Regions from separate parts of the Actinoplanes subglobosus genome, predicted to be linked through region 1. Evidence: riboswitches for the same ligand, from Rfam matches in the RefSeq annotation. Region 1 holds a riboswitch; the other holds the start of a gene.

Region 1 (3,794 bases):
TGTCGTTCCGGGTCGGCGAGGGGGCCAAGGTGGCGCTCGTCGGTCCCAACGGGGCGGGCAAGACCACGCTCATGCGCATGGTGGCCGGTGACATACCGACCCAGAGCGGGACCATCGCGCGTTCCGGTGGGCTCGGGGTGATGCGCCAGTTCATCGGGATGATCGGCGACGACCGTACCCTCGAAGATCTTGCTCTTTCGCTCGTCTCACCGGCGCTCCGCGAGGCCGGAGAACGCTTGCGGGCGGCTGCCGCGGCGCTCGGCGAGACCGAGAAATCCCAGATCGCGTACGCGAACGCGCTCGCCCACTGGGGTGAGGCCGGTGGTTACGACGCCGAGGTGCTCTTCGACACGGTGACCGTCTCGATCCTGGGCAAGCCGTGGGAGGAGGCGCGTTCCCGCATCGTGCGGACCCTCTCCGGCGGCGAGCAGAAACGGTTCGCCCTCGACCTGCTGCTGCGCGGCAACGACGAGGTGCTGCTGCTCGACGAGCCGGACAACTTCCTCGACGTCCCGGCCAAACGCTGGCTGGAGCAGCGGATGCGCGAGTCGAACAAGTCGATCCTCTACGTCTCGCACGACCGGGAGCTGCTGGCCGAGACCGCGAGCCGGGTCGTCGCCGTCGAGGGTGGCAGCGCCTGGACCCATCCGGGCGGGTTCGCCTCCTGGCACGAGGCCCGGATGAACCGGCACGAGCGCATGGAGGAGCTGCGCCGCCGCTGGGACGAGGAGCACGAGAAGATCAAGGAACTGGTCTTCATGCTCAAGAACAAGGCCGCCTACAACGACGGTCTGGCCTCCCGCTATCAGGCCGCGCAGACCCGGCTCCGCAAGTTCGAGGAGGCCGGCCCGCCGCCGCTGCCACCGAAGGACCAGGCGGTGAAGATGAACCTGCGCGGCGGCCGCACCGGCAAGCGCGCGGTCATCTGCGAGCAGCTCGAGCTGGAGAACCTGACGTTCCCGTTCGACCTGGAGATCTGGTACGGCGACCGGGTCGCCGTCCTCGGCGCGAACGGGACCGGGAAGTCGCACTTCCTGCGCCTGCTCGCGGCCGGTGGCACCGACCCCGACCTGGAGCACAAACCGGTCGACGGCGCACCGCTGGCGAAGGTGTCGCACGACGGCAAGGCCCGTCTCGGCGCTCGGGTCCGGCCCGGCCACTTCTCGCAGACCCACGACCGGCCGGAGCTGATGGAGAAGACGCTCGTCGAGATCCTGTGGCGCGGTGACGAGCACCGGTCCGGGCTCGATCGGGCGGGCGCCATGAAGCACCTGAACCGGTACGAGCTGGCCGCCCAGGGCGACCAGCGGTTCGGGACCCTCTCCGGTGGACAGCAGGCCCGGTTCCTGGTGCTCCTGCTCGAACTGTCGGGGGCGACCGTGCTGTTGCTCGACGAGCCGACCGACAACCTCGACCTCGCCTCGGCGGAGGCGTTGGAGGAGGGTTTGAAGGGGTTCGAGGGCACGGTGATCGCGGTCACCCACGACCGCTGGTTCACCAGGTCTTTCGATCGCTTCGTGCTGTTCAGGGGGGACGGCGAGGTGGTGGAGGTTCCGGAGCCGGTCTGGGACGTCCGCTAGTTTTCTCGTCACGGACCGGTTATGGTCCGGTTACAACAACCCACGGGAGTCCGGGCACCGGGCTGAGAGGGGGGCTGATGCGGCCCCCGACCGTCGAACCTGATCCGGGTAATGCCGGCGCAGGGAGGAGTCCCTCATGGGCACATCGTTTCCCCGCATCCACGTCATAACCGACGATATCGACGTCGTTCGCGGTGTCGCCGGGTTGCCCGACGTGGCTGTCCAGATCAGAGTCAAGAGCAACGACGCTTCGGCGTACGCGTTGACCTGCGCCGCCCTCGCGGTGTGCCGGCCGGCCGGCACGATGGTGCTGGTCAACGACAGGGTCGGGGTCGCTCTCGCGGCCGGCGCGGACGGTGTTCACCTCGGTGCCGACGACCTGCCGGTGTCCGCCGCCCGCCGGGTGCTCGGGCCGGACGCGATCATCGGCGGCACCTGCCGTTCGGCGGAGACCGCGCGGGCGGCCATCGAGGCCGGGGCCAGCTATCTCGGGGTCGGGCCGGCCTTCCACACGTCCACCAAGGACGGGCTGCCACCACCGCTCGGGCCGGCCGCGGTTGCGGCTGTCGCCGACGCGGTGCCGGGCACGCCGGTTCTGGCGATCGGCGGTATCACCGCGGAACGGGTGCCGCTGCTCGCGGTGCACGGGGTCGCGGCTGTCTCCGCCTTCGCGGCGGATCCGAAGGGAGCGGTTGCGGAATTCCTGGCGGTCCTGCCATGAGCCGCGTCGCCGTCGTCGGTGGCGGCATCATCGGGCTGTCCATCGCCGCGGAGCTTCTCCGACGCGGGGCGGACGTCACCGTCTACGATCCGGCGCCTGACGGAGCGGACGGGGCGTGGCATGTCGCGGCCGGGATGCTCGCGCCGGGTGGGGAGTCGGCGTTCGAGTATCCGCACCTCACCCGGCTGCTGGAGGCGGGGCATGAGCTGTGGCCGGAGTTCGTGGCCGGGCTCGGGGACGTCGGATACGACCGGGCCGGGACGCTGTCGCTCGCCCTCACCGCGGATGACGTGGCCGAGGCGGCCCGGGAGTGGAAGCACCAGAAGCTGACTCCGCTGACCGGTTCCCAGGTGCGTGATCTCGAACCAGGGATCTCGCCGCGGGTACGGGCCGGGGCGTTCGCTGCCGAGGAGCACCAGGTCGATCCCCGCAGGGTCGTCGCGGCCCTGCGGGAGCGGCTGACGGGCCGTGTCGTCACGCGCCGCGTCGCAGACCTGTCGGATGTGGAGGGTGACGCCGTCGTCGTGGCCGCCGGGCATCACACCGGCGGGCTCACCGGGCTGCCGGTCCGGCCGGTCAAAGGCCAGGTCCTCCGGCTCCGCGGGGAACCCGGTCTGCTCCGGCACGTGATCGACGGTGCCGCCGACGGACGCCACGTCTACCTGGTCCCGCGGGCCGACGGCGAGATCGTCGTCGGCGCCACCCAGGAGGAACGCGGTGACCGGCAACCGACCGCGGGAGGCGTGCACGACCTGCTGCGCGCCGCCCTCGACCTGGTACCCGGCCTCGCCGACCACGAACTCAGCGAGGTCACCGTCGGGCACCGGCCGGGGACGCCGGACAACGCGCCGATCCTCGGATTCCTCGACGACGACCGCCGGGTCGTGGTCGCGGCCGGCCATTTCCGTAACGGGATCCTGCTCGCCCCGATCACCGCACGACTCATCGCCGACCTGGTGGTCACCGGCTCGGCGGACCCGATTCTCGACGCGTTCGCCCCCGGGAGGTTCCGATGAAGCTGACGATCAACGGCCAGGCCCAGAGCCGGCCCGGCACCTGCTCGGTCGCGACCCTGGTCGCGGAACTGATCGCCGCCCAGCGTGGGGTGGCGGTCGCGGTCAACGGCACCGTCGTGCCACGGTCCACCTGGTCGGAGGTGGACCTCGTGGACGGCGACCGGATCGAGGTCCTCACCGCCGCGCAAGGAGGCTGACGTGGGGTTCCTTCCGGAGAACGGACTGATCCTCGGCACCGGCGGGGCGAACAGTCTCGCGGCACTGGAGGAGGCGATCGCCGCGTCCGAGACGACGCTGGTCACCGTGGCACTGCGCCGGGTCGACGCGGCCGGGCCGGGACTGCTCCCGATGCTCGACCGGCTCGGGGTGCGGGTGCTGCCGAACACGGCCGGCTGCTACACCGCCGGGGACGCGGTGAAGACCGCTCAGATGGCCCGTGAGGCCTTCGAGACGGATCTGATCAAACTCGAGGTGATC
Region 2 (3,794 bases), on a different contig from region 1:
AGGATCCCGGCCGCGGCCAGCAGCAACGGCGTGGACCGCCGGGCCAGCACACCGATCCGGACGCCGAAGAACGGCAGCACCAGGAGCTCGACGGCGAGCGCGACGGCCGGCGTGAACGGGTCCATCGTGGCGATCAGCGGCATCGAGAACAGCAGCGCGGCGCCGACCTTGGCGACCGGGTTGCGGCGGGCGAGCGGCGCCGACGGATCGGCGACCGGTGCGAAGGAGAGGGTCACGGCCGCGTCCGCCGCGGCAGAGGGTCCGGTTCCGGCACGCCGAGGGGGACGGTCCGATCGGCGAGGGTACGGACGAACGCGTCATCATGCGTGACGGCGACGATCCCGTGCCCTTCGTCACGCAGGCCGGCGAGCAGGTCGACGAGTTCCCGCCAGGTGCGCCGGTCCTGGCCGAAGGTCGGCTCGTCGAGCACGAGCAGCCGCGGTGCCGTCGCCAGTGCCGTGGCCACGCTCAGCCGCCGGGCCTCCCCACCGGAGAGCGTGTAGGGGTTGGCCTCGGCGAGCCTGGTGAGCCGCAGTCGTTCGAGCAGTTCGGTGACGATGCGGCCGACCTCGGCGGGGGAGCGGCCCAGCCGTCGCGGCCCGAGAGCCAGCTCGTCGGAGACCTTCGACGTGACGAACTGGTGCTCCGGGTTCTGGAAGACCGACCCGATCCGCCCGGCCAGCGTCGTGGCCCGCCATCGGTGCGGCGGCCGTCGGTCACCGAACGCCTCGACCCGGCCGGACGTGGGAGCGAGCAGGCCACCGAGCACCAGCGCCAGCGTCGACTTGCCGGCGCCGTTGGGACCGGTCACGGCCAGGACCTCGCCACCGTTCGCTTCAATGGTGACGGGGCCGAGACGTCTGCCCACGGCGGCACCCGTAGCCCGTATCAAATGATCTCTTGACGTTGATCTCGTCTTGAGCGGCGGGGTGTGGAAACCCGGAACCCAGACGCCCTCGTCAGCGAGTCTGTCGCCGTAGGCGGCGAAGATCATCTCGGGCGTCCCGTCGGCGCGGACGCCGCCGCCCGGATCCAGGACCACCACCCGGTCGACGAGCGGAAGTGCCTCGGCGACCCGGTGTTCCACGATGATCAGCGTGGTGTCCGCGCCGGTGGCCCGGGCCACCGCGGTGCGGATGAGCTCGGCGCCCGGCGGGTCCAGGTTGGCGGTCGGCTCGTCGAGCAGCAGCAGACCGGGCCGCAGCGCGAGGACCCCGGCGAGGGCGAGGCGTTGCGCCTCACCGCCGGAGAGGGCCGAGGTCGGACGATTGATGGGGTACGGGAAACCGACGCGATCCAGCACGTCGGACACCCGTGGCCAGATCTCACCGGCCGGCACGCCCCGGTTCTCCGGGCCGAACGCGACGTCGTCGCCGCTGCGGGCCATCACCAGCTGGGTCTGCGGGTCCTGGAAGAGGATGCCGACGCGCTCGCGTGCCTTGCGCGGGTCGAGCCCGTCGATGCGGATCGTGCCCTCGGACTCGCCGGAGTCCTCGGGTAGCAGCCCGGCCAGTGCGGCGAGCAGCGTGCTCTTGCCGGCCCCCGAGGGACCGAGCAGGAGCACCCGCTCGCCGTGCCGGATCTCCAGGTCCAGCCCGCGGACCGCCCAGGCGCGGCGCCCGGCGTGCCGCCACCCGAAGTCACGGAGCTGAACGTCACTCATGTCTCAGACGGATGCCCGTTCCCGGCCCGCTTCGAACCGGTCCAGCACGCCGGTCGGAGCGAGCGCCCGGACGAGCGCCCACGAGCCGGCGCCGGCGATGATCGCGCCGCTGATCACGGTGATCACCGCGTACGGGATCCGGTAGGACCACAGGTCCGTCCCGGCGGTGTACTTGACGAAGTCGTAGCACGCCGCGCTGACCCCGGTCAGGGTGCCGGCCAGCACCGCGGCCGGCAGCTTGAAGTTGCGGTAGAGCAGGATCGCGAACGCCAGCTCCGCGCCGAGCCCCTGGAGCAGGCCGGACACGATCGTGTCGACGCCCCACTGGCTGCCGAGCAGCGCGGACACGGTGGCCGCGACCGCCTCGGTGTAGAGCGAGGCACCCGGCTTGCGGACGATCAGGGCGCCCAGGACGGCCGGGACCAGCCAGACGCCGTAGATCAGGGTCTGTGCCGGTGGGAAGAAGGCGAAGGCGCCCTCGGTGACCGACCAGACCGTGCCCCAGGCCCAGAAGATCACGCCGAAGGTCACGGCGATGACGGAGGCGATGACGATGTCTATCGTCCGCCACCTACGGGGATTGATGTCGTTCATTGGAATGCCTCCCAGTGGGTACCGGGAGGAGACGCACGCCGTGTTCCCCCGGGCGGCGATGCCCAGGGCACGACGCGGCTGGAGAGACCGAGCTTCCTGCGCTGGCATTACCCAGATCAGGTACTAGGGTCTGCGGATTTCACCGCACTCTCAGCGCTGTGCGCTCCCCTGTCGGATCGAAGTTTTTTCGCGACCTGCCTCGACTCACGCATCGCCCGAGCGATGCACATCGTCTCCGCCGTCGCGAAAAAGCTTCGTTGGATGTGCTTCGATGACCGTAACACCTGGTTAGCGGCATGCAAACGGGAGGGAAGACGTGATCGAGGTCAAGGCCCGGGGATTGACGTTCGACGTTCACGAGAGCGGCCCGGAGGACGGCGAACCGGTCCTGCTGCTGCACGGCTTCCCGCAGGACTCCCGGGAGTTCGACCTGGTCCTGCCGCACCTGCACGCGGCCGGGCTGCGGACGTACGCGATGGACCAGCGTGGATGCTCGCCCGGCGCCCGTCCGTCCGACGTCGCCGCCTACAGCATGACCTCGGTGACCGCCGACGCGATCGCCGTCCTCGACGCGCTCGGCATCGAGAAGGCGCACGTCGTCGGCCACGACTGGGGTGCGCAGGTGGGCTGGCAGCTGGCCGCCCGCCACCCGGACCGGGTGCGCACCCTGACCGCGGTCTCCGTGCCGCACCCGCGGGCACTGATGCTCGCCGTCCGGGTCCGGCCCAGCCAGAAGGCGCGGCTCGCCTACTTCAAGGTGTTCCAGCGGTCGTTCGCCGAGAAACTGCTGCTCGCCCAGCACGCCCTGACCCTGCGCCTGATGCTGCGGCCGATCGGCATGCGCGCCGAGCAGTACGTGGCGGCGATGCGCGAACCGGGCCGGCTCACCGGCGGCCTCAACTGGTACCGGGCCTTCGACACCGCCCAGGTCGCGAGACTCGGCGTGGTCACGGTGCCGACCACCTACGTCTGGAGCGACCAGGACGGGGTGGTCGGGCTGACCGCGGCACTACGGACCCGGGACTGGGTGCGGGCCGACTACCGGCTGGTGGCGATGCGCGGCGTCAGCCATTGGGTGCCGGAGCAGGCACCGCGGGAGCTGGCCGATGCGATCCTGGCACGCGTCGGCGTTTGACCGGGGGCCCGGCCGGGGAATTCGGCGCGTCATGGCGGTCGATACACATTCCCCCCGAGAGACCGAGAAGCAGCGCTGGGACCGGAACTTCGCCGATCTCCTCCAGGAGCTCCGCGTAGCGCAGACCGGTGTGCAGATCCTTTTCGCGTTCCTGCTCACCCTGCCGTTCAGCAGCGGCTTCCCGAACGTCACAGCGTTCCAGAAGGACGTCTACACGGTCGCTCTGATCAGCGCGGCGTTCGCCACCGCGATGATCATCTCGCCGGTGGCCTTCCACCGGGCACTGTTCCGGCAGGGCCGCAAACCCGAGCTGGTCCGGTACGCCCACAAGATGGCCACCGGCGGCCTGGCGTTCATGCTGATCGCGATGACCAGCAGCGTCCTGCTGATCACCGACTACCT

What was found. Region 1 has a riboswitch for thiamine pyrophosphate ahead of ACFO0C_RS11670 (thiamine phosphate synthase). Riboswitches for the same ligand answer to the same signal wherever they lie in the genome.
Region 2: it holds a riboswitch for thiamine pyrophosphate, as region 1 does, so the genes downstream of both, ACFO0C_RS46055 (ECF transporter S component) here and ACFO0C_RS11670 (thiamine phosphate synthase) in region 1, are expected to answer to the same signal.

The regions. Positions count from the first base shown of each region.
Region 1 covers NZ_JBHSBL010000012.1:148,573-152,366, reverse strand. Annotated here, with positions in the region: gene ACFO0C_RS11675 (ABC-F family ATP-binding cassette domain-containing protein) at 1-1,580, shown strand, start outside; TPP riboswitch at 1,613-1,723, shown strand; gene ACFO0C_RS11670 (thiamine phosphate synthase) at 1,717-2,301, shown strand; gene thiO (glycine oxidase ThiO) at 2,298-3,317, shown strand; gene thiS (sulfur carrier protein ThiS) at 3,314-3,514, shown strand; gene ACFO0C_RS11655 (thiazole synthase) at 3,516-3,794, shown strand, end outside.
Region 2 covers NZ_JBHSBL010000035.1:52,012-55,805, reverse strand. Annotated here, with positions in the region: gene ACFO0C_RS46065 (energy-coupling factor transporter transmembrane component T family protein) at 1-236, opposite strand, end outside; gene ACFO0C_RS46060 (ABC transporter ATP-binding protein) at 233-1,663, opposite strand; gene ACFO0C_RS46055 (ECF transporter S component) at 1,667-2,257, opposite strand; TPP riboswitch at 2,333-2,437, opposite strand; gene ACFO0C_RS46050 (alpha/beta fold hydrolase) at 2,577-3,392, shown strand; gene ACFO0C_RS46045 (DUF6328 family protein) at 3,424-3,794, shown strand, end outside.